3 regions of the Buttiauxella agrestis genome follow, and region 2 is predicted to be linked to each of the others. Evidence: predicted binding sites of a transcription regulator. Region 2 holds the regulator's gene; each other region holds the start of a gene.

Region 1 (3,279 bases), 3.8 Mb from region 2:
CAAGCATCGTCATATTTGGTGATAACCAGTTTGTCGCCTTTGATGCCGCCTTTGGCATTAATATCCGCAACTGCTTGTTCTGCACCGGTAAATTCCTGGTCGCCATATTGAGCAACCGGGCCAGACATCGCCCCAACTACCGCTACTTTGATATCCTTCGCAAATGCTGCGTTGCTCATCGCAAGTGCAATACAACCAGCCAATAACGCTTTGCCCTTCATGTTCATCCTGAGAATCCCCATTCTTGTTGTGATTGGTATTTGTTGTGTTGTTTTGGCACGGTTTTATTTTTGGTTTACGAATACCGCGTGTGCCTTCGCCGCACTCAGAGTTAAAAACATACCCGAATTTGCGGTTTTTGGAATAACAATTTTTTCACAATAAGAATGGGAAAGTGACGGGCATAAAAAAACCGCCCCGGAAGGCGGTTTTTTATCTGACGGAAGAACTTACGCTTCGATGGCCATGCGCAGTTTTTTCATCGCGTTCTTTTCAAGCTGACGCACACGCTCGGCAGAAACGCCATAACGGTCGGCCAGTTCTTGCAGCGTGCTTTTGTTGTCTTCATCGAGCCAACGGGCACGGATAATATCCTGGCTGCGTTCATCCAGCCCCAACATGGCATCGCTGAGTTTATCAGCCGCGTGCGATTCCCAGTTGTCGTCTTCAATGCCATCGGCAAAGTTAGAAGACTTATCCTGCAAGAACAGCACCGGAGCCATTGGCGCGCTGTCTGAATCGTCGTCGTTGCCCATGTCGAACGTCATGTCCTGCGCCGCCATGCGAGATTCCATCTCACGGACATCTTTGCTGGAAACACCCAGCTCGTTGGCGACCATTTCCACTTCGTCCTGGTTGAACCAACCCAGACGCTGCTTAGTTTTACGCAGGTTAAAGAACAACTTACGTTGTGCTTTAGTGGTTGCCACTTTCACAATACGCCAGTTACGCAAAACGTATTCGTGAATTTCAGCTTTGATCCAATGCACAGCAAAGGACACCAAGCGGACACCCACTTCCGGGTTAAAGCGGCGCACCGCTTTCATCAGGCCGATGTTACCTTCCTGAATCAAGTCAGCCTGCGGCAAGCCATAGCCCGAGTAATTACGAGCGATATGAACAACAAAGCGCAGGTGAGACAGGATCAGCCTTTTCGCTGCTTCCAGATCGCCCTGGTAATGCAGCTTTTCAGCAAGCTCCTTCTCTTCCTCAGCCGTCAACATCGGCCAGGAGTTAGCGGCCCGAATATAAGATTCCAGGTTACCAACAGGGGCTAAAGCTAAATTTTGCATTTCTTTGGTCATTCAAACCCTCTCTTAGAGACTAACGTACAGGTTGCTACACAGTGCCACACCTGACTCCACGTCAAGCGCCAAACCGTACCACCCACAGTAAACTCAGACAGTGATGCTATCCACAAGTTCCGTGTAAAGCTGTGCATAGATTGCACACAAAATGTGACAGAGCTATGAAACATGGCAGGAGAAACGCTTACCGAGGTGGGAACGAGTCCCCTGCTGATAGGTACTTCGTAGCAGGGGACTAGTATATCAAAAAATTTTTACTCTGGGGTAAAACGACGTAAATGTTGTACTGTTGCTATCCACGCAGCCAACCAGCCGCTCATGGATGAAACCAGCAGCAGCAGCAGGCATTCGTCGAAACCTAAGCCCGTCAGATCGAATTTTGTGCCAAATACTTGCGCCACTTCGGTCACAGCAGATGACAAACGCCACACCAGAATTTCGGTCAAAATCAGCGATAAAAACGCCCCGCTAAAGCCTAATAACGCACCGCCGTACAAGAACGGGCGCAGAATGAATCCATCCGTCGCACCAATCAGTTTCTGCACGTTGATGGAGTCGCGGCGGGCAAAAATGCTCAGGCGCACGCTGTTACCAATCACCAGGAACACCGCGGCAACCATCAGCACGCCAATCATCGCAGCAACACGCCCTACCAGACCTGTCAGCGAGGCAAGACGCGCAAACCAGCTGTCATCCATGCGCACTTCATCGACACCGTTAATACGAGCGACACGGTCACGCAGAGTGTTCAGGTGATCTGTGGTCTGGAAATCCAGTTTCGGATTCACCACGGCAACCGCAGGCAACGGGTTCTCTTCCAACATATCCAGCGCGCCGCCAAAGCCCGACCAGTTGCGGAATTCGCCCAGCGCTTCGTCACGTGATAAATAGTTAACTTTATCGACGCCCTCTTCTGCCTGAATCGCACCCACCACTTGCTGCGCGGCGTTGTCATCCAGCGCTTTGTCGAGATAAACGGTAATTTGCGGCGAAGGATAATACTGTGTGGCGGCCTGATTTACGTTTTTGTAAACCATGTAGCACACGCTTGGCAGTGTGAGAGAAATGGCGATAACCATGACCGTCAGGAAAGTGGCTAAAGGCTTGCTGCGTAAATCTTGAACAGCCCCCTGCCAGGCGTAGCGGAACTGTTCGTTCACACCGCCCTTGAGGGATTTGCTTTTCGATTGAGGCCCTTTGCCGCGTTTTTTCACCGAGCGACCTAAATCCCCTAACTTATTCAGCGAGTTGATTTTATCCAGCTTGTTGCTGAAGCGCTTTATGTGATTGAGCGCGCTGCGTTTATTCACCTGCCAGGCCTCCATGCAAATGGCCGTCACTTAACGTCAACATGCGATAATTACGGCGGGAAATCAGCCCCATATCGTGTGTCGCCATCAGAACCGTTACGCCCACACGGTTAAACTCCTCGAACAGACGCAGAATCCCTTCCGAGAGCGCATCATCAAGGTTACCGGTCGGTTCATCCGCCAGCAATACCGCAGGCTTATTCACCACCGCACGAGCAATGCCCACGCGCTGTTGTTCGCCGCCTGAAAGTTGAATAGGGAAACTCTTCGCTTTATCGAGCAGGCCAACTTTATCCAGTGCCGCAGACACGCGGCGGCGAATGTCTTCACCGCTGGCACCCGCGATGATCAGCGGGATCGCCACGTTGTCGTAAACGGTTCTGTCCATCAACAAATGGTGATCCTGGAAGATCATACCAATCTGACGGCGCAGGAACGGCACTTCGCGGCTCTTGAGGCGGCTAATATCATGGCCGCTGAACGAAATCTTTCCGGCACTTGGCCGCTCAATACCGCAGATAAGCTTAAGCAGGGTACTTTTCCCGGCTCCAGAGTGACCGGTCAGAAAAGCCATCTCGCCAGGTTGCATATGGAAGGTGACTCCCTGCAACGCTTGTCTCCCACCGAGATAGGCCTTACTAACGTGTTCAAAGCGAATCATG
Region 2 (3,279 bases):
TGGGCGAGCCGCTATAACGAATGTGTTCAGTGCCACCAATGAGTTGGGCGCGATGGATATGGCCGAGTGCGATGTAATCGGCTGCCGGGAAATGCTGCGCCGGGAAAGCATCGAGCGTGCCGATGTAAATATCGCGTACCGCGTCACTTTTGGTCACGCCGACGGTGGTTAAATGGCCGGTAGCGATAATCGGCAGCCTCGTATCCGCCCGTAATTCGCAGGCTGCGTTGTAACACTGCTGGTAATGTTCGCTGATGGCTTCCATCAATGAACGCTGCTTTTCGTGGCCGGAAAGTCCCGCCTGGCTATTTTGAATATCCCGGGGGCGCAGGAACGGAATCGGACAAAGAATCGCACCCGGTTCCCCCGATTTAGTGTTGAGTACGATAGCTTGCTGGCTGGCATCATGCCGCGCACTGGCGATGACATAAGTATTCAGGCACGCCATTAATTCGCGAGATTCATTCAGCGTGGCGACGGAATCGTGGTTTCCCGCCAGCACTACAAGGGAACAGCCGGTTTGCTGCAGTTGCACCACAAAACGGTTATACAATTCGCGCGCGTAACTCGGCGGCGAACCGGTATCAAAAATATCGCCTGCGACAATTATCGCATCCACATCATGCTCGACTGCGGCTTGCAGCAACCATTCAAGGAATGCCTGGTGCTCCGGCCCACGGCTTTTGGTATAAAAATTTTGACCAAGATGCCAGTCTGATGTGTGAATAATGCGCATTGGTTGTCCCTTGGCATAAAAAAGCGTGGCGGGATTATAAAGCGGATGAGCAAGAACGACACAATTGAGTGTCATAATTCATTGTGATGAGTCGCCAGGCATTTATGTTTTTCATAAATCTGTCATAAATCTGACGCATAATGGCACCGCATTGAAACAACAATAATTATTCCTTGAGCAGGGCGAATCATGGCGAAGCGTATTTTAGTCGTAGAAGATGAAGCTCCAATCCGTGAAATGGTGAGCTTTGTGCTCGAACAAAACGGTTTTCATCCTGTAGAAGCGGAAGATTATGACGCCGCAGTGAATCTGCTTATCGAACCCTTTCCGGATTTAATTTTACTGGACTGGATGTTACCGGGTGGTTCAGGTATTCAATTCATTAAGCATCTGAAACGTGAAGCATTAACACGTGAAATCCCTGTCATGATGCTGACGGCGCGTGGTGAAGAAGAAGACCGCGTGCGAGGGCTTGAAGTTGGGGCCGATGACTATATTACCAAACCGTTTTCCCCGAAGGAGCTGGTGGCACGCATTAAAGCTGTGATGCGCCGTATCTCTCCGATGGCGGTGGAAGAGGTGATTGAGATGCACGGACTGAGCCTGGATCCGTCATCGCACCGCGTCATGACCGGTGAGAACCCATTAGATATGGGGCCAACAGAATTTAAATTATTACACTTCTTTATGACGCACCCGGAGCGGGTGTATAGCCGTGAACAATTGCTTAATCATGTATGGGGCACCAATGTTTATGTCGAAGACCGAACGGTGGACGTACATATTCGGCGGTTACGCAAAGCGCTTGAACATAGCGGGCACGACAGGATGGTACAAACAGTACGCGGTACGGGTTATCGGTTCTCAACCCGCTTTTAATTCCTTGTCAGGAGAGTGACGCGTGCTGGAAAGGTTGTCATGGAAAAGGTTGGTGATGGAGCTGGTGCTCTGTTGCATACCTGCCGCCATCTTAGGTCTTATTTTCGGCCATTTACCGTGGTTTTTATTACTGGCAGTCACCGGACTGCTGGTTTGGCATTTCTGGAATTTACTGCGTTTATCGTGGTGGCTGTGGGTGGATCGCAGTATGACGCCGCCGCCAGGGCGCGGGAGTTGGGATCCCCTGTTGTACGGTCTTCATCAGATGCAGCTGCGCAACAAAAAGCGCCGCAAAGAGTTAGGCAATCTGATTAAGCGTTTTCGTAGCGGAGCCGAATCTCTGCCCGATGCGGTGGTTCTGACCACGGAAGAAGGGACGATTTTTTGGTGTAACGGTCTGGCGCAACAATTGCTGGGGTTACGCTGGCCGGACGATAACGGGCAGAACATCCTTAACTTGCTGCGCTACCCGGAATTTACTCGCTATCTGTCGCAAAAAGAGTTTTCACGTCCGTTAACTTTGGTACTCAATACGGGCCGCCATCTGGAGTTCCGTGTGATGCCCTACAGCGATGAGCAGTGGCTGCTGGTGGCGCGAGATGTGACTCAGATGCACCAGCTCGAAGGGGCGCGACGTAATTTCTTTGCTAACGTCAGTCACGAACTGCGAACGCCGCTCACGGTGCTGCAAGGTTATCTGGAGATGATGCAGGACCAGACGCTTGAAGGACCGCTGCGTGAGAAAGCATTAGGCACGATGCGCGAGCAAACTTCGCGCATGGAAGGGTTGGTTAAGCAGCTTCTGACCCTTTCAAAAATAGAAGCCGCTCCGGCGATGGTGCTCAATGAAAAGATTGATGTGCCGCTGATGCTGCGTGTTGTAGAGCGTGAGGCGCAAACTCTCAGCCATGAACGGCAGACGATACAATTTGATATCGACCCCACGCTGAAAGTCTTTGGCAATGACGAGCAACTGAGGAGTGCGATTTCCAACCTTGTTTATAACGCGGTCAACCATACGCCAGAAGGCACGCATATTACGGTGAGCTGGAAACGCGTGGCGGGCGGGGCAAGTTTTAGCGTGACGGATAATGGCCCTGGGATTTCAGCAGAACACCTTCCGCGCCTGACCGAGCGTTTTTACCGCGTCGACAAAGCGCGTTCGCGCCAGACGGGCGGCAGTGGGCTTGGGCTGGCGATAGTCAAACATGCTTTAAGCCACCATGATGCACGTCTGAATATTGAAAGCCAGCCGGGCAAAGGTTCGACGTTTTCCTTTGTTTTGCCCGAGCGGTTAATCGTTAGCGAGAAATAGACCGATAATCAGTTTTCGTCGGTCGGATAAGCGAAGCAACATCCGACACTAGCGCAATAAGTGTCAAAATAACTTTCCACAGGCCAATATTCTGGCCTGTGTTTTTTTTGCCCACATGTAAATCAAAAACACTCAATCGGTTATAATTTAACCACACAAAAGACCATGATCTTTTCCTATGATTAATCGAATCCACTGGTGATGCTGTTAATTTAAGGATATCAATCTGGTTTTTAGATCCGTTCTTGCCTTCAAACGCTATAAGCGTTTTAATTGCGGCCCTGTGATTGGTAGACCGACTGGATATGAGTGGTAATTCAAACAACTATTCTTCTCCACCGATCCCGGA
Region 3 (3,279 bases), 3.8 Mb from region 2:
AAAAGCTGTTTGAAGTTATCCAGCCCGACAAAGGTGCTTGAAAGCCCAAACGGATCGACGTTTTGCAGCGAATACCACAGCGCTTCGCCCGCAGGCCAGATGAAAAAGATAATGGTGATAATCAGCTGCGGCAAAACCAGCGCATAAGGCAGCCAGCCGGAACGGAATACAGGACGAGATGATGACATAAGTAATTCTTTTCCTGAACAATGTCGGGTGACGGCTTCGCCTTAACCGACCTACAAACAGCCATTCGTAGGTCGGATAAGCGAAGCGTCATCCGACACTGAAAAACTTAAGACTTAGTCGATTGCTCGAAACGGCGCAGAAGTTGATTGCCACGCTCAACCGCGCTGTCTAACGCTTGCTGAGGGGTTTTCTTGCCGGTCCACACCGATTCCAGTTCTTCGTCCACGATGGTACGAATCTGCGGCATATTGCCCAGACGCAGACCTTTGGTGAATGGCAATGGCGGCTTGTTCATCATCTGGCGCGTGGCGATGTCAGCACCCGGGTTTTTCTCGTAGAAACCTTGCTCGCGCGTCAGGTCATACGCGGCTTTGGTAATCGGCAAGTAACCCGTTTTCTGGTGCCATTCGGCAGCGATTTCAGGCTGGGCGAGGAACTGCATAAACTCGGCAACGCCTTTGTAAGTTGCCGCGTCTTTACCCTGCATTACCCACAAACTTGCCCCGCCGATAATGGCGTTTTGTGGCGCATTCGGGATGGTTGCGTCGTAAGGCATCATGCCCACGCCGTAGTTGAATTTGGCGTAGTGGCGGATATCTGCCAGCGAACCGGAAGAGGCGGTAGTAATGGCGCAATCGCCGTTGTAGAACTTCTCGGTGGATTCGTCTTTACGACCGAAGTAGCTGAAATCGCCTTTCTTGTTCAACTCTTGCAGCAGGGCGATGTGTTTCACCTGCTCGGGCTTGTTGAATTCCAGAACCGCGTCGGTGCCATCAAAGCCGTTGTTTTTAGTCGCAACGGGCAGGCCGTTCCAGGCGCTGAAGTTTTCAATTTGAATCCAGCCCTGCCAGCCGCTGGCGTAGCCGCACTTCATGCCCGCTGCTTTCAGTTTGGCGGTGTAATCAGCCAGATCCTGCCAGGTTTTTGGCGGCTGATCCGGGTTCAGACCGGCTTTCTTAAACGCGTCTTTGTTGTAATACAACACCGGCGTGGAGCTGTTGAAAGGCTGGGAAAGCAGATGCCCGGTTTTCGCATCGGTGTAGTACCCGGAAACCGTCGGCACAAACTGAGATTCGTCGAACTTGATGCCTGCATCGTTAAATACTTCATACACCGGCTTGATCGCTTTCGAGGCCATCATGGTCGCCGTGCCCACTTCATAAACCTGCAAAATGGCTGGCGCATTGCCCGAACGGAATGCCGCAATCCCTGCCGCCAGGTTTTGTTCGTAGTTGCCTTTATAAACCGGAACAATTTTGTAGTCAGGATGCGTCTGGTTAAAGCGTTGAGCCAGTGAATCAACTTCTTTGCCCAGTTCGCCTTCCATCGAGTGCCAGAAAGGAATGGAAGTGGCGGCGATGGCGCTACTGCTAAATACGCATCCAAGCGCCAGGCAAATTGCTGTGTGTCGTAACGATGCAGTCATGTCTTATCTCTCGAATTATTTTGAGTTGAATAAGTTGCGCGAAAATACGCGTTTTTGTTCGCATCAAAACATGACATGCGCGAATGACAGAAAAATAACCGTGAGGTGACAGGATCGTTACGATGAAGTGAAGGAATTATGACTGGAGGCAAAATGTCATAAAAAAAGGAGCCAAAGGCTCCTTGTGGTTGAAACGATAAACTAGCCGCCGAGGTAAGCGCTACGCACCGCTTCGTTAGCCAGAAGCGCATCACCAGTGTCTTCCAGTACCACGTGGCCGTTTTCCAGCACGTAGCCACGGTCAGCGAGTTTCAGCGCCTGGTTGGCGTTCTGCTCGACGAGGAAGATGGTCATGCCTTCGCTACGCAGTTGTTCGATGGTATCGAAAATCTGCTGAATGATGATTGGCGCGAGGCCGAGCGATGGCTCATCTAACAGCAGCAAACGCGGTTGGCTCATCAACGCACGACCAATCGCTAACATCTGCTGCTCACCGCCGGACATCGTACCCGCACGCTGAATGCGGCGCTCCAGCAGACGCGGGAACAGTTCGTAAACGCGTTGGATGCGTTCATGATACTGGTCGCGTTCCGCGAAGAAGCCACCCATCGCCAGGTTCTCTTCTACCGTCATGCGAGAAAATACGCGGCGTCCTTCCGGCACAATCGCCACTGCTTCACGCATGATGCGCGCGGTATGCCAGTCGGTGATGTCTTTACCATCAAAGGTAATTTTGCCGCTGGAAGCACGTGGATCACCACACAGTGTTCCCAACAGCGTCGTTTTACCGGCGCCGTTCGCGCCAATCAGGGTGACAATTTCGCCCTGTTTGATGTGCAGACTGACCTCATGAAGCGCCTGGATTTTTCCGTAGTGGGCGCTCACATGGTCAAATGACAACATGATATTTTCCATATTAAGCCTCACCCCCATTATGCTTCACCTAAGTAGGCACGGATTACGTCAGGGTTATTACGGATTTGCTCCGGCGTGCCGTTCGCAAGCGGCGTCCCCTGGTTTACCACGTAAATCCTGTCAGAAATGCCCATCACCAGTTTCATATCGTGCTCGATTAACAGCACGGTAGTGTTGTGATGGTTGCGTAACTCCATGATTAACTCATCGAGTTCATGCGTTTCTTTCGGGTTAAGACCGGCCGCGGGTTCATCAAGCATCAGAATTTCTGGCTGAGTCACCATGCAGCGTGCAATCTCAAGGCGACGCTGGTCGCCATATGCCAGGTTACTCGCCTGACGGTTAGCCTGCTCAAGCAGACCAATACGTTCAAGCCAGGTTGCGGCACGGTCGAGCGCTTCGCTTTGTGAACGGCGGAAGGCTGGCGTTTTCAGAAGACCTGAGAACACACCGGTTTTGAGTTGCATATGCTGGGCAACCAGCAAGTTTTCAATCACGGTCATTTCGCGGAACAGACGCACGTGCTGGAAAGTACGCACTACGCCCATCCGTGCAATTTGTTGACCTGGCAGTCCTTCAAGGTGCTGGTCACGCAACAGAATCGTTCCGCCTGAAGGTTTGTAGAAACCCGTCAGGCAGTTAAACACCGTGGTTTTACCGGCACCGTTCGGGCCGATTAACGAAACAATTTCTTGTGGATGCAGTTCCAGAGAAACATTGTTTACGGCGAGCAGGCCGCCGAAACGCAT

The links. Region 2 encodes PhoB, which activates phosphate uptake and scavenging genes when phosphate is short. Its sites were predicted from a motif close to CTGTCATAAAACTGNCNNAT; they were not measured.
Region 1: a site for PhoB is predicted at 1,456-1,475, ahead of rpoH (RNA polymerase sigma factor RpoH). Genes of this name have one in related genera too.
Region 3: a site for PhoB is predicted at 1,741-1,760, ahead of ugpB (sn-glycerol-3-phosphate ABC transporter substrate-binding protein UgpB). Genes of this name have one in related genera too.

Annotation. Positions count from the first base shown of each region.
Region 1 covers NZ_UIGI01000001.1:114,612-117,890, reverse strand. The annotation lists gene DY231_RS00555 (branched-chain amino acid ABC transporter substrate-binding protein) at 1-227, opposite strand, end outside; gene rpoH (RNA polymerase sigma factor RpoH) at 450-1,304, opposite strand; gene ftsX (permease-like cell division protein FtsX) at 1,562-2,617, opposite strand; gene ftsE (cell division ATP-binding protein FtsE) at 2,610-3,278, opposite strand.
Region 2 covers NZ_UIGI01000001.1:3,888,902-3,892,180, reverse strand. The annotation lists gene sbcD (exonuclease subunit SbcD) at 1-736, opposite strand, end outside; gene phoB (phosphate response regulator transcription factor PhoB) at 926-1,615, shown strand; gene phoR (phosphate regulon sensor histidine kinase PhoR) at 1,638-2,930, shown strand.
Region 3 covers NZ_UIGI01000001.1:123,114-126,392, reverse strand. The annotation lists gene ugpA (sn-glycerol-3-phosphate ABC transporter permease UgpA) at 1-188, opposite strand, end outside; gene ugpB (sn-glycerol-3-phosphate ABC transporter substrate-binding protein UgpB) at 296-1,615, opposite strand; gene livF (high-affinity branched-chain amino acid ABC transporter ATP-binding protein LivF) at 1,817-2,530, opposite strand; gene livG (high-affinity branched-chain amino acid ABC transporter ATP-binding protein LivG) at 2,548-3,279, opposite strand, start outside.